3 regions of the Streptomyces sp. NPDC059142 genome follow, and region 3 is predicted to be linked to each of the others. Evidence: riboswitches for the same ligand, from Rfam matches in the RefSeq annotation. Region 3 holds a riboswitch; each other region holds the start of a gene.
What was found. A riboswitch is a leader RNA that binds a small molecule or an ion and turns the genes downstream of it on or off. The one in region 3 is predicted to bind cyclic di-AMP.
Positions count from the first base shown of each region.

Region 1 (7,529 bases), on a different contig from region 3:
TGGCAGGGCGGCCCCGCGCACGAGTACAGCGTGGTGGTGTGAGGGCCCCCGGCCGTCCCGCCGTCCCGCTGTCCTGCCGCTCCGCCGTCCCGCCCGGCCTCCCTCGGCCCCCGCGGGGCCCCGGCGCCGGTCAGTCCGCCATGATCGCGGCGAGCTGCGTCAGGCTGTCGATGCGCCAGTCCGCCGCCTTGACCACGGCCGGGTCGTCGGCCCACAGATACCCCCACGGACCGCGCCGCAGATGCGCCGTGCGCAGGCCCGCCTCCTTCGCGGGGAACAGGTCGTACGCCGGGTGGTCGCCCACGTACACCGTCCGGTCGGGCGGCGCCTGCGCCACGTCGGCCACCCGCGCGAAGAACTCCGGGGACGGCTTCGCGACGCCCCACTCGTCCGAGGTGGCGACGAGATCGGCCGGCAGGTCCAGTCCGCGCAGCAGCTCACCCGCCCGTACGGTCTGGTTGCCCGCCAGGACGACCCGGGCGCCGAGCTTCCGCAGGCCCGCGAGGGCCGGCCGGACATCGGGGTAGAGGTCGGACTCGTCGAGATGCTGGCCGCGCCCCGAGGCCTCCCTGGCCCGGTACGCCTCGGCGACGTCCATGCCGGGCCGGATGAGGCGCAGGGCGTCCGTCTCGTCCCTGTCCTGGACGGTGGCGGCGCCGACCAGCGCGGAGACGGTATGGCGCGGAATGCCGAGCCAGTCGGCCCAGGAGGCCCAGTGGCGGTCGTCGCGCACCAGGGTCTCGCCCACGTCGAACACGATGGTTTCGATCATCGGCCCCAGCGTAGAGGGATACGCTCCGCCGATTGTCAGTGGCTGGCCGTAGCCTTGCTCCTATGTTCGCTTCTTCTTCTCACCCGAAGTCCGCGTCCCCGTCCCCCGTCAGATCCGCCGCGGTGGTGAACGCGGAGATCCGCGCGCTGTGGGCGCGCGCGGGCAGCGCGCTGTCCTCGGCCGAGCAGGAGCGCTACCAGCGGCTGCTGGTGGAGTGGGCCGCGGCCGTACGGGCGGACGTGGTCGAGGCCGCGTAGCGCGGCGCCTTTCCCGGCGGTCCCACGGGAAAAGGGCGGCTCCACGGGAAAGTGGTCATGACCGTGCTCCGGATGGCGTAGAGTTGCATTCAACGGCGCGGGGTGGAGCAGCTCGGTAGCTCGCTGGGCTCATAACCCAGAGGTCGCAGGTTCAAATCCTGTCCCCGCTACTGGAAGAAAACGAAGGCCCGGATTCCTGGTGAATCCGGGCCTTCGTCGTGCCCGGAGCCATGGGGGAGACCGGGGCTTGACCTTTACGTAACGTCAACTTCTACCGTGAACGTCATGGAGTGGTCGATCCAGGACATCGCGAAGAAGGCCGGCACGACGAGCCGTACCCTCCGGCACTACGGCGAGCTGGGACTGCTGGAGCCCAGCAGGACCGGCGCCAACGGGTACCGGTACTACGGCCAGGAGGCCCTGGTCCGGCTCCAGCGGATCCTGCTGCTGCGGGAGCTGGGGCTCGGGCTGCCGGAGATCGCCCGGATACTCGACGGCCGGCAGGACACGGCCGCCGCCCTGCGCGGCCATCTGGACCTGCTGGAACAGGAACGCGAGCGCATCGGACGGCTGATCACGTCGGTGCGGACCACTCTCCACAAGACCGGGAACGGAGAGGAACTCATGGCGGAAGAAGTGCTGGACGGCTTCGCGCACACGCGCTACGAGCGGGAGGTCACCGAGAGGTGGGGCCGTCCCGCCTACGAGAGGAGCGACCGCTGGTGGCGCTCGCTGAGCGGGGAGGAGCGCCGGGCGTTCGGGGCGCGGCACGAGGCGATCGCCCGTGACTGGGGGCGTACCGCGGCGGCCGGTCACGGCGCCGCGAGCGAGGAGGCGCAGGCGGTCGCCCGGCGTCACTGCGACTGGCTGTCGGTGACCGTGGAGCCCACCAGGTCCTATGTCATCGGCGTGACGGCCATGTACGTCGATGATCGACGTTTCACCGCGGCGTATGACCAGTACGGTGAAGGTACGGCTGTGCTCGTGCGGGACGCCATGAAGGTGTACGCCGAGCGCCACCTGACCGACTGAGCTTCTGTACAACGGTGCTCCGTGGTCCCAGTACCGGTCCCCTACCGGTCTTTCGTAGCCCAGTCGGCCGAGGGCGGGTCGCTGCCCGGCGCGGCAGCGACCAGCCTGGGTGGAGCGCGGTACCGTCCGCAGCCGTCGGCGGACCGGGCAGGAGACGACTGGTGGGGAAGCTCAGGAAGATCGGAGAGCGCCTCGGCGGCAGGAGCAGGCGGGACGCCGACGGAGCGGGTGTCCTCGGTGCCGACGGCGCCGGCTTCTGGGCGACCACGGGCAACGGGCGCGACCACCGGCGCGACCCCGCCCGCAACCTCGCCCAGGTGGGCGAGGCGGCGCCGTACGGGCCGCACGGACCGTACGGGTACGCGGCGCGGCGTCTCGCCGGGCGCCGGCTGGTCCGGTTCCTGCCCGCGCTGGTGATCATCGGCGGGGTGGTCCTGGATCTGGCGACCCCGGCGCGGGTGACCGGGGCGCCGCTCTTCGCCGCCGCCCCGCTGATCGCGGCGCCGTTCTACCCGATGCTCGGCACCCTGACGGTGGCCGTGGTCTCCCTCGTGGCCGAGGCGGTGCTGCGGGTCCACACGGACACGCTCTTCTCGGTGGTGTCGTACAGCGAACTGCTGACGGTGCTGCTCGTCTCCGCCCTCGCGCTCTACATCAACGGGGTCGTCAGACGCAGCGGCGAACGGCTGGCGTCCGCCCGCATCATCGCGGAGACCGCCCAGCGCGCCGTGCTGCCCAGACCGGCGGAGCGGATCGGCGGGCTGCGGATCGCGGCGCGGTACGAGGCGGCGCAGGAGGGCGCGTTCATCGGGGGGGACCTGTTCGCCGTGCAGGACACGCCGTACGGGGTACGGCTGGTGGTCGGCGACGTACGGGGGAAGGGGCTGGAGGCGGTCGAGGCGGTCGCCGTGATCATCGGGTCGTTCCGGGAGGCGGCGGAGCAGGAGAGCTCGCTGGAGGGTGTCGCGGAGCGGCTGGAGCGCTCGCTGCTGCGGGAGGGGACGCGGCGGGACGGGCTGGATGTCTTCGAGGGGTTCACCACGGCCGTACTGGCGGAGATCCCGCACGGCGAGGACGTCGTACGGCTCGTCAACCGGGGCCATCCCGAGCCGCTGCTGATGTGCCACGACGGGGCGGTCCGGATGCTGGCGACGCGCGATCCGGCGCTGCCGCTGGGCATGAGCGAGCTGGGCGCGTGGCCGGACCGGGCGGAGCAGTCCGTGTACCCGGACGGCGCGACGCTGCTCTTCTACACGGACGGGCTCACCGAGGCGCGCGACGCCCGGGGGGTCTTCTACGTACCGCGTGAACGGCTCGACGGGCGGATCTTCCAGGGGCCCGACGAGATGCTCCAGGCGCTGATCGACGACGTACGGCTGCACACGGGCGGCGGCAGTCAGGACGACATGGCGCTGCTGGCGGTGAGCCGGCCCGCGGAGGGGGAGCCGGAGCGGCGCAGGACGATGCGGATCGTGCCCTGAGGGCAGCCGGTGATCGCGCCCCGACGGGAGCCGGGGGCGGTACGGCTCCGGCCGTCCGGTCGCGGAGGGTGATCGGTACGTACCCCTCCGCATAACATATGACATACCGTCAGGTATGTGGAGTGGATCGATCTGCTCAGGTTGTCGATCAACTCGCCCTGATGTGGACTCTTGTGTCCCGGTACATCCGATGCGAAGTCGTTAACGATCACCGGGAACAGCTTGGAATAAAGCCCTGGTCTCTATTAACGTTCGATAACGCAGCGCGGTCGTCCCAGCCGTCGTCAGAGATGGCACCGTGCGCGTGCGCCGAATCCCGCGAGGGAACCGGGGAACCACCAATTGGGGTGAATCGGGAGCTACTTGCCGTCCTGGACGGCAGGGGGCCTCCGTAGGAGACCTTCCTGCTCCGAACCCGTCAGCTAACCCGGTAGGCGAGAAGGAAGGAAAGGAGCACGCCTCAGTGGCGTCCAACCAGCCTGCCCCCACGGCCACGGCGACCTTCGCACCCCACTCCTTCGGCAGCGGCGGTGAGAACGAGGCGCCCGGCACCTGGGGGGAGTGGAACCCCACCGAGGAGTCCGTCCGCCCCGTACGCGGCAAGCACCGCGTCGCCAAGCAGCGCAACGGACTCGCCCGCAGCTCCACCGTCCTCGGCGTCGGTGTCATCGCCGCCGTCGGCGCGGGCGGCATCGCCACCGCCCAGGACAAGCCCGCGGTCTCCATATCTCTGCCCGATGCCATCGCGGACAATCTTCCCGACGCCAAATCCCTGCCGGGGATGGGCTATCTCGGCTCGGACGACTCCGACTCCGAGGTGCTGGCCGGCGCGCCGCTGACGACCGCCGGGCTGACGGCCTCGGACACCGAGCAGGGCGCCACCGACGCCGGCGAGGCGCTGCGCGCCCGCATCCTCCAGCAGGCCGAGCGGCAGCAGACCGAGGCCGACGCCACGCAGAAGGCGGCGGCGCAGGACGCGGCGGCCGAGAAGGCCGCGGCCCAGGCCAAGGCGCGCCAGACCGACGCCGAGAAGAAGATCGAGGCGGCCAAGAAGAAGGCCGAGGCGGAGGCCAAGGCCAAGGCCGAGAAGGAGCGCCTCGCCAAGCTGGCGGCCAGCTACTCGCTCCCCACCTCCTCGTACACCCTCACCTCCTCCTTCGGCCAGTCCGGCTCCCTCTGGTCCTCCGGCTACCACACCGGCCTGGACTTCGCGGCGCCGACCGGCACCCCGATCAAGGCCGTGCACAGCGGCACCGTCAAGTCGGCCGGCTGGTCGGGCTCGTACGGCTACCGCACGGTCCTGGAGCTGGATGACGGCACGGAGATCTGGTACGCGCACCAGTCCTCCCTCTCCGTCAGCGCCGGGCAGAAGGTCTCCACCGGTGAGGTCATCGGCCGCGTCGGCGCGACCGGCAACGTGACCGGGCCGCACCTCCACCTGGAGGTCCACACGGCGGGCGGCACGGGCATCGACCCGATGGCCTGGCTGAACGGCAAGGGCATCAACCCCTGAGACGCGCCCCCGCCCTCGCGGGGGACTCCTCCGGCGAGGGGCTCCTCCGCAAGGGACTCCTCCGAGAGGGACCCCTCCGCGAGGGACCCTCCGCGGAGGATCAGTACTGCCGGTACGGGTTGTAGCCGTCGTAGTCGATGTACGGCGGCGGCACCCGCACCCGGCCCGTGGCCCGCGCCGCGTATGTCAGCGCGGGCCCGGCTATCTCCTTGCGTTCCCACAGGTGGTGCAGCAGCTCCTGCTCGCGCTCCACGAAGTCCGGGCCGACCCGGTCCCGCCCGGCCCGGTGGCGCAGGAACGCCAGGGACGTCGCGAACGCCTCGTACTCCCCGACCGCCCGCGCCGCCGCGCGGCCGTGGCCGCGGTTCGCGAACCCCCGCGCCATCGCCCGCGCCCGCATCGAGGAGAGCGCCAGAGGCGCGGCCGGGGGCAGCCACCCCGCCGCGGCGTACGCGGGCAGCTCGGCGGCGAGCGTCCGCAGCTCGCGCTGGCGGCTCCAGATCACCAGCCAGGTCAGCAGCCCGAAGACCGGCACCATGAACGCCCCGTACACGGCGTAGAAGCCGAAGGGCCCGAAGAGCGACGCCGAGGCGTTCCACAGCGCGTGCATGCCCATCGCGAGGACCAGCCCGAGCAGCGGCAGCACCACCCGGCGCACCTTCTGGTGCCGGGCCGCCACGGCCGCCAGACCGAAGCCGATGCCCGTCGCCGCCGTGAAGAGCGGGTGCGCGAACGGCGACATCACGACACGGACGAAGAAGGTCGCCGCCGTGACCGAATTCAGCCCGGAGTGCCCCTGCGTCTGGTCCTCGCCGAAGGCGTTGCCCAGATAGAGGATGTTCTCCGTGAAGGCGAAGCCCGTGGCGCTGAACCCCGCGATCACCACGCCGTCCACCAGTCCCGTGAAGCTCCGGCGGCGGAAGAGGAAGATCAGCAGGATCGCCGTGGCCTTGGCGCTCTCCTCGACGACCGGCGCTATCACCGTGGCGCCCAGGGACTCGGCGCCGGCCGGGTCGGCGGTGGCGGTGGCGATCCACTCCGTCGCGAAGGAGTTGGCGATGATCGCGACGAGCGCCGCGGCGAAGGCGCCCCAGGCGAACGCGAACAGCAGATTCGTCCACGGTCCCGGCTCCACCCGGTCCAGCCAGCGGAAGGCGGCGGCCAGCAGCGGTACGGGCAGCACGGCGAGCCCCAGCCCCACCAGGAAGCCCTGGGGCCCGGTCTGTTCCCGGACGAGCGCGAGGATCACCAGCGCGCAGAGCGCCAGCACCGTGATCAACGCCCCGGCCCTGACCCCCCTGTTGCGCCAGAGCGCGCGCGTCGGCCGGTAGCGCCTGCGGGCGGGCGGGGGCACGGCGCTCCACAGATCGCCGCGCAGCTCCTGCTGCTCGTAGACGGGGATGGCCGGGTGCGGGTCGAGGCGGTGCGGGGACGGTTCTGACACCTGATGACCCTAACGAGGGACACTGACACCTGGCGATCACCCCGGGTGATCCCGGGGCCCGGCATCCGGTCCGGAACCCTCCCGGCAGGGGCCCTACGGGCCTTTTGGGTCTTACGGGTCTTACGGCGCCCGGCGGAACAGCAGGTCGTGCACCACATGCCCCTTGTCGAGCCCCTGGCCCTCGAACCGGGTCAGCGGGCGGAACGCGGGCCGCGGCGCGTAGCCGCCGTCCGGCGCCGTGTTCCCGAACCGCGGATGGGCCGTCAGCTCGGCGAGCATCTGCTCGGCGTACGGCTCCCAGTCGGTCGCGCAGTGCAGTACGGCCCCGGGCTTCAGCCGGTCCGCGGCCAGGTCCAGGAACTCCGGCTGGATCAGCCGGCGCTTGTGGTGGCGCTTCTTGGGCCAGGGGTCGGGGAAGTAGACCCGTACCCCGTCGAGCGAGGCGGCCGGCAGCATCTCCCGGAGCAGGATGATCGCGTCGCCGTTGGCCACCCGTATGTTGGACAGCCCGTTCTCCTCGGCGAGCCGGAGCAGATTGCCCTGGCCCGGGGTGTGCACGTCGACGGCGAGGATGCCGGTGCCGGGGTCGTCGGCGGCCATCCGCGCGGTCGCCTCGCCCATTCCGAAGCCGATCTCCAGGACGACCGGCAGCCCGTCGAAGAGCGCGGCCGGGTCGAGCACCCGCTGTCCGTCGATGTCCAGGCCCCAGGCCGGCCACAGCCGCCGCAGCGCCTCGGCCTGCCCGGTGGTCACCCGGCTGCGGCGCGGCTGGAAGCTGCGGATCCGCCGCTCGAAGTGCGACCCGGCGGGGTCGGCCGCGGGGCCCGTGCCCTCGGGGAACATCCGGCTCGCGGGACGGCTCGCGGGACGGTCCGCGGGACTGCTCGCGCTGCGGCTCGCTGTGGGGTTCTCGGTCATCTCGGCAATCCGGGCTGGTGGGAGCGGCTGGTGGTACGGGTGGGGGCGGCCGGGACCCGGTCGCGATGCCCCAATTCTACGGACCCCGGCGGACCGCCCCGGGGCCCTACTC
Region 1 is NZ_JBHZDA010000035.1:47,919-55,447, forward strand. Features, by position in the region: gene ACFXPK_RS15655 (hypothetical protein) at 1-42, shown strand, start outside; gene ACFXPK_RS15660 (HAD family hydrolase) at 131-772, opposite strand; gene ACFXPK_RS15665 (hypothetical protein) at 835-1,029, shown strand; tRNA gene ACFXPK_RS15670 (tRNA-Met) at 1,126-1,199, shown strand; gene ACFXPK_RS15675 (MerR family transcriptional regulator) at 1,315-2,061, shown strand; gene ACFXPK_RS15680 (PP2C family protein-serine/threonine phosphatase) at 2,379-3,542, shown strand; cyclic di-AMP (ydaO/yuaA leader) riboswitch at 3,840-3,994, shown strand; gene ACFXPK_RS15685 (M23 family metallopeptidase) at 4,006-5,055, shown strand; gene ACFXPK_RS15690 (PrsW family intramembrane metalloprotease) at 5,156-6,499, opposite strand; gene trmB (tRNA (guanosine(46)-N7)-methyltransferase TrmB) at 6,620-7,417, opposite strand; gene lhgO (L-2-hydroxyglutarate oxidase) at 7,524-7,529, opposite strand, start outside.
Region 1: linked by a shared signal. The riboswitch ahead of ACFXPK_RS15685 (M23 family metallopeptidase) and the one ahead of ACFXPK_RS14715 (NlpC/P60 family protein) in region 3 are both predicted to bind cyclic di-AMP.

Region 2 (7,529 bases), on a different contig from region 3:
CGCCCCGGAACGCCCGGGACCGTCCCCCCGCCCGACATGAACGAGGTGGTCGGGCGCGACGACCTGCTGCTCGTCACCCTCGACACGCTCCGCTTCGACGTGGCGCGCGAACTGGCCGCGGCGGGCCGTATCCCGCACCTCGCCCGCCATCTGCCGGCCGGCCGCTGGGAGGAGCGGCACGCCCCCGGCAGCTTCACCTACGCTTCGCACCAGGCGATCTTCGCCGGTTTCCTGCCGACCCCCGCCGCCCAGGGCCCGCACCCCCGGCTGTTCGCCGCGCGCTTCGGCGGCAGCGAGTCGACGGCCGCCGGGACGTTCGTCTACGACACACCGGACCTGGTCTCGGGGCTCGCCGCGGCCGGATACCGCACGGTCTGCGTCGGCGGGGTCGGCTTCTTCAACCGGCGGGGCGCGCTCGGCTCCGTCCTGCCCGGCATGTTCCAGGAGAGCCACTGGGAGCCGGAGTTCGGTGTGGCGTCCCCGGTCTCCTTCGAGGCGCAGATCGCCCGCGCCGAGCAGGTCGTCGCCGGGCTCGACCCGGAGCGCAGGCTCTTCCTCTTCGTCAATGTGTCGGCGCTGCACCAGCCCAACTGGTTCCACCGGCCGGGCGCCACCGAAGAGGCGGGCGACACCCGGGCCACGCACGCCGCCGCGCTCGAATACGTCGACCGGCACATCGGCCGGCTCTTCGCCGCCGCGAGCCGCCGCCGCCGGTGTTTCGCGATCGTCTGCTCCGACCACGGCACCGCCTACGGCGACGACGGCTGGAGCGGCCACCGGCTGGGCCACCCGTCCGTCTGGACGGTGCCGTACGCCCACTTCTTCCTTGAGCACGGGAGCGCCCCATGACCACCTCGCCGTCGCCCACGCCCCTGGCGACCCCACCGCGTCCGTACGAGAGTTACGTCTACGCCTATCCGCACAAGACGGCCTACCGCCCCCTCGACGACCGGCCCGCGCTGGCCGAGGAGTGGACCGGTGAGCGCAAGGACGCGCTCTCCCTCTATCTGCACATCCCGTTCTGCGAGGTCCGCTGCGGTTTCTGCAATCTCTTCACCCGGATCGGCGCGCCCGGGGAGCTGACGACGCGCTACCTGGACGCGCTGGACCGGCAGGCGACGGCGGTGCGCGAGGCGCTGGACGCGGACGGGGGCGCGGGCACGGAGGGACCGGTGCGGTTCGCCGCCGCGGCCTTCGGCGGCGGTACGCCCACCTATCTGGACGCGGGCGAGCTGGAGCGTCTCTGCGACCTGGCCGAGAAGCGGATGGGCGCCGATCTGCGCGCCGTCCCGCTCTCCGTGGAGACCTCCCCCGCGACCGCGACCGCCGACCGGCTGGCCGTCCTCGCCGAGCGGGGCGCCACCCGGCTGAGCATCGGGGTGCAGAGCTTCGTGGACGCGGAGGCGCGGGCCGCGGTGCGCCCGCAGCGCCGTGCGGAGGTGGAGGCCGCGCTCGGCCGGATCAGGGACGCCCGCATCCCGGTCCTCAACATCGATCTCATCTACGGCATCGACGGCCAGACCCCGGCGACCTGGCGCCGCTCGCTGGACGCGGCGCTCGCCTGGCGCCCCGAGGAGCTGTATCTCTACCCCCTGTACGTGAGACCGCTCACCGGCCTCGGCAAGCTCGGCGCGGGCAGTGACGCCCGGTGGGACCGGCAGCGGCTGGGGCTCTACCGGCAGGGCCGGGACCATCTCCTCGCCGAGGGGTACGAGCAGGTGTCGATGCGGATGTTCCGCCGCCGGGACGCGCCTCCCCAGGGCGCCGACGACTACGCGTGCCAGACCGACGGCATGATCGGGCTGGGCTGCGGGGCCCGTTCGTACACCTCGCGCCTGCACTACTCCTTCGACTACGCCGTCGACATGCGCGCGATACGGGCGATCATCGACGCCTACACGCGGACGGAGGACTTCTCCCGTGCCGAGGTGGGCCGCCGGGTCGACGGGGACGAGGCGCGCCGCCGCCATCTGCTCCAGTCGCTGCTCCAGGCCCGGGGCATGGCGGTGGCGGAGTACCGCGCGCGCTTCGGCGCCGATCCCGCCGAGGACTTCGGGACGGAGCTGGACCGGTTCGCCGCCCTCGGCTGGCTGGACAGCGGTGCGGGCCCCGGGCTGCTGCGGCTCTCCCCCGAAGGGCTCGCGCACTCCGACGCACTGGGCCCGGCGCTGTTCTCGCCCGCCGTACGGGCCGCGATGGCCGCGTACGCCTCGAAGTAGACCGCCGAGGCGGCCCGGCGCGGGCCGCCGCCGAAGCGTTCCGAACGCCCCGAAGGGAGCCCCATGGACCTGACGATCCTCTACCGCGGGCCGCTCGCCTCCTGCGACTACGACTGCCCGTACTGCCCGTTCGCCAAGCGGCGGGACAGCCCGGAGCGGCTGCGTGCCGACCGGGCGGCCCTGGAGCGGTTCACCGCGTGGGCGGCCGCCGCCACGGACGACCGGCTCTCCGTGCTGTTCACGCCCTGGGGCGAGGGGATGGTCCGCTCCTGGTACCGGCGGGCGCTCACCGAACTCTCGCTGCTGCCGCACATCCGCCGGGTGGCCGTCCAGACGAATCTCAGCTTCCGTACCGACGGGCTGGCGGACGCCGATCCCGCGAAGCTCGCCCTGTGGTGCACGTACCACCCGGGGCAGACGCCGTACGAACGTTTCCTGACCAAGGCCCATGAGCTGGCGGCGCGCGGGATCCGGTACAGCGTGGGGGTCGTCGGACTGGACGAGCATCTGGAGCACGCACGCCGGCTGCGCGCCGAGCTGCCCCCGCACGTCTACCTGTGGATCAACGCGGCCGAGGGACACACGTACACGGACGAGGAGGCCGCGCGGTGGACGGAGCTGGATCCGCTCTTCCCGTACAGCCGCCATCCGCACCGCTCGGCCGGACTGCCGTGCCGCACGGGCGAGTCGGTGATCTCGGTGGACGGTGAGGGCACGGTACGGCGCTGCCACTTCGTCCGCGCCGAGCTGGGCAATCTCTACGACGGCTCGTACCGGCGCGCGCTCGCGCCGCGGGCCTGTCCGCTGGCGGTGTGCGACTGCCATATCGGCTATGTCCATCTGGAGACGCTGCCGCTGTACGACGTCTTCGCGGGCGGGGTGCTGGAGCGGATCCCGGCGGGGGCGTGAGGTCACGACGCCCCCGCCGCCCGGGACCCGGGCCGTGTCAGTGCTCCAGGGGCAGCAGGTCCGGCCGCTTCGCCTCGATGTGGTCGCCGGAGGAGGCGCCGCGCAGCCTCCGTCCGATCCAGGGCACCAGATACTCGCGGGCCCAGTGGATGTCGTCGCGCCGTACTTCGAACGTGCCGCGCGGCGGCAGCGGCGGCCACGGCTGGTCCGGGTCGGCGGGGACGTCGACGCCGAGCACCTGTCCGGCGCGCAGCGCGACCCGGGTGTGGCCCTCGGGCGACAGATGCAGCCGGTCGCCGTCCCAGGCCCGCCGGTCCTGGACGGTCCTCAAGGACCAGAGGTCGAGGACGGGGCAGCCGTAGCGGTCGGCGATGGCCCGTGTGTGTTCGTTGAACGTGGCGATCTTGCCGCGCAGATGGCGCAGGACGGGCACGCGGCGGGTGTCGAAGCCGGTGGCCAGCATGACCGTGCCGACGGCGCCGGTGAGATCGGCGACGGCCCGCTCGAAGCGCTCGGCGACGTCGTCGGGGTCGGTGCCGGGGCGGATGATGTCGTTGCCGCCCGCGCAGAAGGTCACCAGGTCCGGGGCGAGTTTCTTGGCCCGGGGGATCTGTTCCGCGACGATCTGGTCGAGGAGCCGGCCGCGTACGGCCAGGTTGGCGTAGCGGAAGTCGCCGTGGACGGGGTCGGCCGTCGCACCGGAGAGCGGTAGCTGGTCGGCGAGGAGGACCGCGAGCCGGTCCGCCCAGCCGACGAACAGCCCGTCGGGTCCTGGATCTCCCACACCCTCCGTGAAGCTGTCACCGATCGCCGCGTACGACCCGAATATCTTGTCTCTTCTTGCTCTCGAATCGTCTGCCACAGCAGGGTATTTTCCACCCGGCCATGTGACCTACGCGACCGTAGGCAGGGGTTGACGTGGGGTGAGAAAGACCATCGGTCAATTTTCTTTCAAGTGGGAATAGCGAAATCCCGTACGGCCCGGCACTTATCGGTGCCGGGCCGTACGGGAAATGCGGGTGCCTCGGTGTGCGTCGGACGGGTCAGATGGAGACGCCGTTCTGGCGGAGGAAGGCCAGCGGGTCGACGTCCGAGCCGTACTCCGGTCCCGTGCGGATCTCGAAGTGCAGGTGCGGCCCGGTCACATTGCCGGTGGCCCCGGAGAGCCCGATCTGCTGCCCCGTGGAGACGCTCTGGCCGGCCGAGACGGAGAGGGAGGAGAGGTGGGCGTACTGGGAGTACATGCCGTTGTCGTGCCGGATGACGATCTGGTTGCCGTACGAGCCGCCGCTGCCCGCGGTCACGACGGTGCCCGCGCCGACCGCCTTCACGGTGGTGCCGGTGGAGGCCACGAAGTCCACACCGGTGTGGTAGCCGCTGGACCAGCTTCCGCCCGCGGCGCGGTACGCCGTACCGACGCCGACGCCGTCGACCGGCAGGGTGAAGCCGGAGGCGCTGGTCCGCGCGGCCGATTCGGCGGCGGGCGCCGCCTTCTTGGCCGCGGAGGAGGAGGTGCCGGACGAGGGCGCCTTCGACGACGTGGACGCCTTGGGCTTCGACTCGGTCCTCGACTGCTTCGAGGCGGCGGGCGCCTCGGAACGGGCGGTCGCGTTCCTGCCGCCGATGGTGAGCTTCAGGCCGGGGTGGATCAGCCCGGGGTCGGCGCCGACGGCCTGGCGGTTGTCCTCGTACAGCCGCTGCCAGCCGCCGCGTACGTTCTGCTCGTCGGCGATCTTGGAGAGGTAGTCACCGGCGACCACCGCGTAGGTGCGCACGCTCGTGCCCTCGGAGCGGGTGACCTGCGTCGCGGCGCCTCTCTGCGGGGCGGCGGCGGGCAGGTTCTGCGCGGTGTGCGCGGTGGCCGGCGCGGCCTGCGGAGCGGCGGCGGGCGCGGCCTGCTGCGCGGCGTGCGCGCCGGTGGCGCCGATGAGCGGCAGTGCGATGGCGGCGCCGCCCGTTCCTGCGGCGATGAATCCGCGCGAGAGCGGGTTGGTCTTCGGGCGGCGGTGCTTACCCTTCGCGGGCATGGCGAATTCCTCTCCGGCGCCTACGAGGTGAGCTGTCGGGTTCGGGCTGGAGCTGCCCGGCCGCGCGTGGTGCGCGACTTCACCCCGAGCCGTCCTGATGCCGGAGCACCGGAACGGCGTACTACCTGGGTCCCCCGCTCCTGCCACGCGTGAATGGGTGGATGGTGTCCCCGAGGCGGCGGCAGGATTCGGCGTTCCGCTCGGATTGAGGGTGAACGTAGGCGAGTGGGACGGCCGGAACAAGCCACCCTTTTCCGTCGGCGGCGCCCGGGTCCTTCCGGGGGAAGATCGCCCGTCACCCTGCGTGGAGTTCCGCCTCCAATTCCCTTTCGAGCGGGCCTTTCCCTTTCGCGCCGTCACCACGGAACGTCACGGATATGATCCTGCTCACGAGACGCGCCCCATCTCCCCCGCGACCGGGGCAGGTTATGCGGAATCAGTCAATCCGGACAGAGGTGTGTTTGGGCGTTTCCTCCCCGCATGACCGGTCCGTGCGTGGACGTCCCCCGGCCGTTCCGCCGAACCGCCCCGCGCGCCAGGGGATGCCGTGACGTCGGTAGGGTCGGGAGCCGACTCCGCCGGCGATCGGCGCCGACGGCAGATCCGGAGGAGCAGGCGTGACGCAGCAGTCGCCGCAGGTCCCGTCCACCGAGCCCGAGCTGTCCGGAGTACGCAACTTCCGTGATGTCGGCGGCCTTCCGACCGGGGACGGACGGCGGGTGCGGTACGGCGCGCTCTACCGCAGCGGGCATCTCGCCCACGCCGGCGTCGAGGACACCGCCTTCCTCACCGGCCTCGGACTCCACACGATCTTCGACTTCCGCAACTCCGCCGATCTGAGGCTGGACGGCACGGACGTGGCGCTGCCGGGCGTACGTCACGTGAACATCCCGCTCTCCGACCCGGCCGACGGCGCCGAGTTCTGGCGGCTGGTCCGCCACGGCGACCTCGAACAGCTCCGCGAGCTGCTCGGGGAGGGCAGGGCCGCGGCCCGGATGATCCGCTCGTACGGCGCGATCGTCACGGAGCGCACGGCGGAGCACGGCCGTCTGCTGCACGCCCTCGCGGAGGACAGTCTCCCCGCGCTGCTGCACTGCGCGGCGGGCAAGGACCGCGCCGGCCTCTCGGTGGCCGTGGTGCTGCTCGCGGTCGGGGTGGAGCCGGAGGCGATCGAGGCGGACTACCTCAAGTCGAACGACCCGCACCGCCGTTACCTCTTCCGCCGCGCCGACCGCACGCCCGCCGCGCTGCCGGAGGAGGCGTCGGCGCTGATCAGCCCGCTCTTCGACGCCCGCGCCGACTATCTCGCCGCCGCCTTCGAGACCATCGAGGGGACCTGGGGCTCCACCGACCGCTATCTCTCCGACGGCCTGGGCCTCACACCCGGGACCCGCGAACGGCTGCGCGCCCGCCTCCTCGACGAGGGCTGACGCCGCGGGCGCTCCGGCACGGCCGGGCCGTCACTGCCCCTGGGCGCCGAGCTCGAAGAGGAGATAGAGGAAGGCCGCGAAGACATGGCCGGCGACCAGATAGGCGAAGAGCCGGATCACCAGTCCGCGCGGGAACTTCTTCTCCTCGTTCATCACATGTTCCGGCGCGCCTTCGCGCGGCGCCGGCTGCTCTGTCTCCGACATGGTGGGGACCTCTCTCAGCGGGTCAGACACGGGGGGCCGGGCCACCGAGGCACAGATCGGCGGCGGGGCTCTGGAGCAGGGTGTGGACGAAGAGCAGCTCGGTCCCCTCGGGGCCGGCCGCGGCGATGCGGTGCGGGGTGAGCGAGTCGAAGTGCGCGCTGTCCCCGGGGCCGAGCAGATGCAGGGTGTCGCCCAGGCTCAGCCGGAGCCGGCCGTCGAGGACGTAGAGCCACTCCTCACCGGGGTGGACGCGGACCAGGTCACCCTGCGCCCCGTACGGGACCTGGAGCCGCAGCGGCTGCATGGCGCGGCCGGAGCCGCCCGCCTGGTGGTAGGTCCAGCCGTCGGCCTCGACGGGTTCGGCGCGGCCGGCCCGGACGATCGGCTCGCGCTCCGGAGGGGCCTCGCCGAGCAGTTCGGAGACGGTCGTTCCGTAGATCCGGGCCAGACCCAGCAGCATGGGCAGGGAGGGCTGTCTGCGCCCCGTCTCCAGCCGGGAGAGATGGGCGGGTGAGAGCCCCGCCCGCCGGGCGGCGGCCTCCAGGGTGAGCCGGCGGCCCCGGCGCAGTTCACGCAGGCGCGGCGCGACGTCGGGAAGCTGGTCGGACAGCGCGTCGGCCGCCTCTCCGGCGGAGGGTGTGCTCATACGTCCATTGCGCCAGGAACTTTCCTCCGGGGCAAATTTCTTGCCCCGGAGGCAAAAGGCTATCGGTTGGCGACGGCCTGCTTCACCAGTGTCC
Region 2 is NZ_JBHZDA010000059.1:10,290-17,818, forward strand. Features, by position in the region: gene ACFXPK_RS21145 (STM4013/SEN3800 family hydrolase) at 37-849, shown strand; gene ACFXPK_RS21150 (STM4012 family radical SAM protein) at 846-2,219, shown strand; gene ACFXPK_RS21155 (STM4011 family radical SAM protein) at 2,283-3,128, shown strand; gene ACFXPK_RS21160 (SGNH/GDSL hydrolase family protein) at 3,166-3,990, opposite strand; gene ACFXPK_RS21165 (peptidoglycan DD-metalloendopeptidase family protein) at 4,172-5,155, opposite strand; cyclic di-AMP (ydaO/yuaA leader) riboswitch at 5,160-5,325, opposite strand; gene ACFXPK_RS21170 (tyrosine-protein phosphatase) at 5,773-6,585, shown strand; gene ACFXPK_RS21175 (DUF6126 family protein) at 6,616-6,789, opposite strand; gene ACFXPK_RS21180 (helix-turn-helix domain-containing protein) at 6,812-7,435, opposite strand; gene ACFXPK_RS21185 (aspartate aminotransferase family protein) at 7,495-7,529, opposite strand, start outside.
Region 2: linked by a shared signal. The riboswitch ahead of ACFXPK_RS21165 (peptidoglycan DD-metalloendopeptidase family protein) and the one ahead of ACFXPK_RS14715 (NlpC/P60 family protein) in region 3 are both predicted to bind cyclic di-AMP.

Region 3 (7,529 bases):
ACCACCACGGCCTCCGCCGAGGACACCGCCTCCGCCAAGCCCGTCGCCGCGGCGGCCAACAACAAGCTGGACACCCAGCTCGCCGCGCTCAGCGCCGACGCCCGCGACTTCGGCGACCGCGCCAGCCGCACGCAGGAGCGGATCGACCTCCAGGAGCGGAAGGCCGAGGAGCGGAAGCGGGCCGCCGAAGAGGCGGCGCGCAAGGAGGCGGCCCGCCCCAAGTTCGCCCTCCCCGTCTCGCAGCACGGACTCAGCGCGTACTACGGCCAGGCCGGCGTCAACTGGATGTCCATGCACACCGGGATCGACTTCCCCGTCTCGTACGGCACACCGGTCATGGCCGCGACCGACGGCACCGTACGCACGCAGTACAACAGCGCCTACGGCAACATGGCCATCGTGACCTCCCCGGACGGCACGGAGACCTGGTACTGCCACCTCAGCAGTACGAAGATCCGCTCCGGTTCGGTCAAGGCCGGTGACGTGATCGCCTACTCCGGCAACTCCGGCAACTCCACAGGACCGCACCTGCACTTCGAGGTACGGCCCGGCGGCGGCTCGGCGATCGACCCGCTGTCCTGGTTCCGCAGCCACAGCCTCGACCCGACGTAGCCGGGTCACGCGGCACAGAACAGCACAGCCAGAGGCGAGCGCCGCGGCCCACCGGCCGCGGCGCTCTTCCTTGCCTCGTCCCTACAGCTTCTCGACCGGCGCGTACCGCAGCAGCAGCCGCTTGGGCTTGGTGTCCCCGAAGTCGACCGTCGCCTGCGCGTCCGCGCCCACGCCCGTCACCTCCATGACCGTGCCGAGGCCGAACTGGTCGTGCGTGACCCGGTCCCCCACCACCAGCGCGATCACCGGCTTGTCGCTCGCGCGCCGCGTCGCGAAGCCCGAGGGCCCGCCGCCCGACCGTGAACGCGACGCCGAGGAGGAGAGCGACGACGTGATCCCGGACGTCGGACCCGCCGGGATCTGCGCGCCGGTCCGCTTCCACTCCATGTGGTGTCCCGGGATCTCCTCCAGGAACCGCGAAGCCGGGTTGTACGAGGGCTGCCCCCAGGCGCTGCGCATCGACGACCGTGTCAGATAGAGCCGTTCACGGGCGCGCGTGATGCCCACGTACGCGAGTCGGCGCTCCTCCTCCAGCTCCTTCGTCTGGCCGAGGGCGCGCATGTGCGGGAAGACGCCGTCCTCCATGCCCGAGAGGAACACCACCGGGAATTCGAGGCCTTTGGCGGTGTGCAGCGTCATCAGCGTGATGACACCGGAGCCGTCCTCGTCCTCGTCGGGGATCTGGTCGGAGTCGGCGACCAGCGCGACCTTCTCCAGGAACTCGGCGAGGGTCGGTGTCGCGGCCGGGGCGGCGGCAGCGTCCGTACCGTCCCCGCCGCCCTCTCCGCCCGCGTCCGCGTCGCCGCCGTCACCGGCGGTCGCGGCGGCCTGACTGCGCTCCTGTTCGAACTCCAGCGCCACCGAGGCCAGTTCCTGAAGGTTCTCGATCCGCGTCTCGTCCTGCGGGTCGGTCGACGCCTGAAGCTCGGCCAGATAGCCGGTCCGTTCGAGTACGGCCTCCAGGACCATGGCCGGTCCGGCGCCCGATTCGACGACCGTACGCAACTCCTCCATGAGCGTGTTGAAGCGCTTGACGGCGTTGGCGGAGCGCGCCGCCATGCCGTACGCCTCGTCCACGCGCCGCAGCGCCTGCGGGAAGGTGATCTTCTCCCGGAGCGCCAGGGCGTCGATCATGGCCTCCGCGCGGTCCCCGATGCCGCGCTTGGGCACATTAAGGATCCGGCGCAGCGGTACGTTGTCCTCCGGATTGGCGAGGACACGCAGATAGGCCAGGACGTCCCGGACCTCCTTGCGTTCGTAGAAGCGCACTCCGCCGACGACCTTGTACGGCAGGCCGACCCGGATGAAGATCTCCTCGAAGACACGGGACTGCGCGTTCGTCCGGTAGAAGACGGCGACATCGCCCGCCTTGGCCTCGCCCGCGTCCGTCAGCCGGTCGATCTCGTCGGCGACGAACTGCGCCTCGTCGTGCTCCGTGTCCGCGACGTAGCCGGTGATCTGGGCGCCCGCGCCGGCCTTGGTCCACAGGTTCTTCGGGCGGCGGCTCTCGTTGCGCTCGATGACCGCGTTGGCCGCGCTGAGGATCGTCTGCGTGGAGCGGTAGTTCTGCTCCAGCAGGATCGTCGTCGCGTCCGGGTAGTCCTCCTCGAACTGGAGGATGTTGCGGATCGTGGCGCCGCGGAAGGCGTAGATCGACTGGTCGGCGTCGCCGACGACGCACAGCTCGGCCGGGTCCTCGCCCTCGCCCGAGGGGCCCACCAGTTCGCGTACGAGGGTGTACTGGGCGTGGTTGGTGTCCTGGTACTCGTCCACCAGGACGTGCCGGAAGCGGCGCCGGTAGTGCTCGGCGACGTCGGGGAACGCCTGGAGCAGGTGGACGGTGGTCATGATGATGTCGTCGAAGTCCAGAGCGTTGGCCTCGCGCAGCCGCGCCTGGTACATCCGGTACGCCTCGGCGAGGGTCTTCTCGAAGCCGTCGACCGCCTGCCCGGCGAAGGTCTCCTCGTCGACCAGCTCGTTCTTCAGGTTGGAGATCTTGGCGCTGAAGGACTTCGGCGGATAGCGCTTGGGGTCGAGGTCCAGATCGCGGCAGACCAGGGCCATCAGCCGCTTCGAGTCGGCGGCGTCGTAGATCGAGAACGACGACGTGAACCCGAGCCGCTTCGACTCGCGCCGCAGGATCCGTACGCAGGCGCTGTGGAACGTCAGCACCCACATCGCCTGGGCGCGCGGGCCCACGAGCTGGCCGACGCGCTCCTTCATCTCGCCCGCGGCCTTGTTGGTGAAGGTGATCGCCAGTATCTGGCCGGGGTGGACGCTTCGGGTGCCGAGGAGATGCGCGATCCGGTGGGTCAGCACCCGGGTCTTGCCGGACCCGGCCCCGGCGACGATGAGCAGCGGCGATCCCGTGTGCACGACGGCCGCCCGCTGCTCCTCGTTCAGCCCTTCGAGGAGCGAGGCGGGGTCGATGACCGTGCGGGGCGCGCCGTCGCGGTGGTACGGGTCCCGGGCCGGGGGCACGTCGTACGCGCCCTGGAACAGGTCGTCGGGCACCTGCTCCGGGGCGTGCTCGTCCTGGTCCTCGGGCGGCGGGGGGTGCTCGTCGCCGGAGGGCTGGAGGTCGGCCAGGAAGCTGTCGTCAAAGAGGCTGCTCATCGCTTAACGAGTCTAGGCGGCCGCACTGACAGTCGGCGCCCGACCGGGAAAGCCGGTGGGGGAAGTCGGCCCCGCGGGCCGGGCCGGGAAGCCGGACGGTCCCGGTCCACATACGGAGCGTGACGCTATACCCCGCACGGGGGCTCCCTGCACTCCACACGAGCAAATGGTCACAGAAATGTATCGGGCATATCGGCCATCCACCTTCACATCAGCGCCACATTTTGGCTAGCGTGCTCGATCAGGCAGCCCGTACCTCTGATGGCGATCCGCGCCGAGCGGGCGGCCCACGCCGAATCCGGGCTTTCCGCAAGGAAGTTCGGAACCGGGGACCCACTCTGCACGACCGGGGTGAATCGGGCCGTACGTTCGCCGTACGCACAAGGCCCGTAGGGCAGCCTTCCGTTCCGCCCGAACCCGACAGCTAACCCGGTAGGCGGTCCACGGAAGGAGATGCCGAACTTGGCGTCGCATCGCAAGTCGCGCAGCCGTAGCGGAGTAGGCCCCAACTCTTCCGCGGTCGGAGTGACGACGGCCGCCATCGCCTCGGTCACGCTGCTGTCGACGCAAAGCGCGGACGCCGCGCCCGCGGATTCGAAACCGTCGGTCGAAGAGGTGCAGAAGAAGGTCGACGCCCTGTACCGCCAGGCCGGTGGAGAGTCGCAGACGTACAGCAGGGCGAAGGAGACCACGGCCAAGCAGAAGCGCACGGTCGACCGGGTCATCGAGGGCGTCGCCAAGAGCGCGGACAAGCTGAACGAGGCGCGCCGTACGCTCGGTTCCTCCCCCGCCGCACGGCCCGGGGAAGCCGCGGGCACCCCGGCGGCCACCCTGGCGTTCACGGACGGCCCGCAGCCGCACGCCGGGCGGAGCGGGGCGGTGGACGCGCCGACCGACCGTCGGCGGAGCACCGTCGCGGAGCCCCCGGCGCGCCACGCGGAGGCGGTGGAGGAGCGGGACCGGGCCGCCATGAGCCTCGATCCGGACGAGTCGCCCGCCTCCCTGCGGAACAGCAAGGAGAGCATCCAGAAGAAGCTCGCCGAGGCCCGCGCGCTGCTGGCGCGGCTCACCGCGGAGGAGCAGGCGCGGCTGGCCGCGCTGGAGCGCAAGAGGGAAGAAGAGGCCCGGCGCGCGGCGGAGGCGCAGGCCAAGGCGGAGGCCCGCGACAAGGCGGAGGCCGAAGCGGAGGCGGAGCGCCGGCGCGAGGCGGGACAGCCCCAGGTCACCGACGCGGGCGGTCTCGCGGCGGCGAGCACCGTCGGCGGTACGGTTCCGGTCGCGGTCGGCGGCACCGCCATGGAGGCCGGGACCGGCGGTGACCCGGCCGCCACGTACGCGGCCAAGGCGGCCAAGGTGCTGGCCTTCGCCGCCGCCCAGATCGGCAAGCCGTACGTCTGGGGCGCCTCGGGGCCGAGTTCGTACGACTGCTCGGGGCTGACCCAGGCTGCCTGGAAGGCGGCGGGCGTCGAGCTGCCGCGCACCACCGCCGCCCAGGTGAACACCGGCACGCGCGTCGCCACCGACGACCTGCTCCCGGGCGACCTGGTCTTCTTCTACGACGACCTCAGCCACGCCGGTATCTACATCGGCGACGGCATGATGATCCACGCGCCCAAGCCGGGCGCGAACGTACGCGAGGAATCGATCTACTACATGCCGATCTACGGCAGCGTCCGCCCGGCCTGACCCCCGGCCCGGTCACCGGCCGGGCCTCGGGTCGGATCTCCGGCCCGGGTCTCCGGCCGGCCCTGGGGTCCGGTCTACGGCCCGGGTCTCCGGCCGGGCCTCGGGTTCGGTCTGCGGCGGGTCCTCGGGTCCGGTATGCGGCGGGTCCTTGAGCGGTCCGTCCCCGGCCTCCGGTTCCCCCGCGCACGCGGGGGACGGAGCGCCGGGATCAGGTCCAGAGGGTGGCGATGAGGATGTTCGCCACCGTCAGCCCGCCCACCGCGCCGAACAGCGGCTTCGCGGCGGCCTCGTCGTCCCGCTTCACGTACACGATGCCCAGGATCACGACCAGGACGGCCATCTTGACGCCGAGCTTGATGTTGTTGAGCGCCTGGTCGTCGGCCTGGCTGAGGCCCACCAGCACCATCCCCGTGATCAGCATCGTCAGCGCTCCGTGCAGCATCGGAGGGGTGAAGCGCGCCGTCCCGGCGCTCATCGCCTTCGTCTGCGTCAGGAATCCGCCGAGCAGCGAGGCTATGCCGATGATGTGCAGGGCGACGAAGACATTGATGAGTACGTCCATGCCGGGAGCGTAGCCGGGCCGTATCACCCCTCCTCGGTGAGGTGAGGCTTACTTCCATGATCGATCGGGTCCGTCCGGAAGGGCACAAGTGCGCACTCCGGACGGACGATCCTGATCAGGAAGCGCTCCGGAACCTTCACCTCCCGCCAATTCCCGCCATGCCGAGGCCGAGTCGTGATCCGGCGTCCTAACGTCCTGCGTGCGGCCCCTCCCCGGCCGTACCGGGCGGCCGTACCGCACGGAATCGACGGAGACGAAGGAAACGGACCCCGCCCCCGTGGCAGCGCACCGAAAGCCCAGACAACGCCCGTTCACCGGCCAGGCCGGCCGCACCGCCGCGACGCTCGCGCTCGCCGGTGCCGCGACCGCCACGGCGGCGGGACCCGCGCACACCGAGCCCCGGCTCACCCCCGCGCAGATCAAGGCCAAGGTCGACGCGTTGTACACGCAGGCCGAGGCCGCCACCGAGCAGTACAACGGCACGAAGGTGAAGGCCGACGAGGCCCGCGCCTCGCTCACCGTGCTGCGCGACGAGGCCACCCGCAGGACGGAGCGGCTCAACGCCTCGCGGGACCAACTCGGCTCGATCGCCTCGGCCCAGTACCGCAGCGGTGGCCTCGACCCGGCCGTACAGCTCGCCCTCAGCTCCCGTCCCGAGGAGTATCTGGAGCGGGCCGGTCTCGCCGAGCGTGCGGGCAGCCGGCAGGCCGCCGCCGTCGCCGGGATCCGCAGGGAGCTGTCGGTCGTCGCCGGGCTGCGCTCCCGGGCGGACACCCAGCTCACCGATCTCACGGCCCGCCGCGCCGAGCTGGCCCGGCACAAGTCCACCGTCCAGGGGAAGATCGCCTCCGCCCGGCGGCTCCTGGACAGGCTCACCGCCGAGCAGCGCGACCGCTACGAGGCGCGGGACGGCGGGTACGCCGCGCGCGCGGACCGCGGGACGCCACGCGGTGCGGTACGGGCGCCGAACGCGCGGGCCGAGGCCGCCGTCGCCTTCGCGTACGGGGCGATCGGCAAGCCGTACGTCTGGGGCGCGACCGGCCCAGGGTCCTTCGACTGCTCGGGGCTGACCCAGGCCGCCTGGCGCGCCGCCGGGGTCGCCCTCTCCCGTACCACCTACACACAGATCAACGCGGGCAGGCGCGTCACACGCTCCGAGCTGGCCCCCGGTGACCTGGTGTTCTTCTACTCGGGCATCAGCCATGTCGGGATCTACGTGGGCGACGGGCAGATGATCCACGCGCCGCGGCCGGGCACGGCGGTCCGGCTCGCGCCGGTCGACCAGATGCCGTTCGCGGGGGCCGCCCGGCCCGTCTGACGCCCCCCGGACACCTCTGATGACTGTCACGCGGCACCGGCCGGATCCGTCATGGGGCCCCGGCCGCCGAGGGGTTGTCTCCGACGGCCCATGCCGGAGTGCCTCGTTCCCTTCCCCGGTTGACGATGAGCACGAGAACGCCATCGGAACGGTGAGGGGGAGAGGAAAGGGGCGGTCGTGAGCCGAGCCACCGCTGTCAGTACGACGGTCCTCGTCGTCGGCGCACTGTTCGTCCTGGCGCCCGTGGGCGTCACCCCGAAGGGCTGCGGGGATCTCTCCGGCGGCCGGCTCTGTGTCGAGGGCCCGATCGGCGGCGCGGGCCACTTCACCACGCGCTATGTACGGACCGGGGTCGGCCACGAGATCCCCGTCCGCCTCGGCTACCAGCGCAGGGATGCCCGGATCACGGCGTTCCCCGGCTGGTTCGGCACCGTGCGCACCCGGCAGGGCCGCGCCGAGCTGACCGGCGTCCTCGACACGCGGCCCGGCGAGTGCATCCGCGGCGTGCTGGCCCACCAGGGGCGGCTGTACGTGACCGGCTGGCACTGCCGGTGAGCCGCGGACGGGGCCGCGCCCGGCGGGCCGCCGGGCGTCGGCTCCGCAGTCGGGCCGGTCGGCAGGGCGCCGGGCGTCGGCTCCGCGGTCAGACCAGCCGGCGGGCCGTCGCCCAGCGGGTGAGTTCGTGGCGGTTGGAGAGCTGGAGCTTGCGCAGGACCGCCGAGACATGGGACTCCA
Region 3 is NZ_JBHZDA010000032.1:37,448-44,976, reverse strand. Features, by position in the region: gene ACFXPK_RS14725 (peptidoglycan DD-metalloendopeptidase family protein) at 1-612, shown strand, start outside; gene ACFXPK_RS14720 (ATP-dependent DNA helicase) at 694-3,228, opposite strand; cyclic di-AMP (ydaO/yuaA leader) riboswitch at 3,509-3,683, shown strand; gene ACFXPK_RS14715 (NlpC/P60 family protein) at 3,682-4,914, shown strand; gene ACFXPK_RS14710 (hypothetical protein) at 5,123-5,476, opposite strand; gene ACFXPK_RS14705 (NlpC/P60 family protein) at 5,754-6,794, shown strand; gene ACFXPK_RS14700 (hypothetical protein) at 6,972-7,349, shown strand; gene ACFXPK_RS14695 (LuxR C-terminal-related transcriptional regulator) at 7,438-7,529, opposite strand, start outside.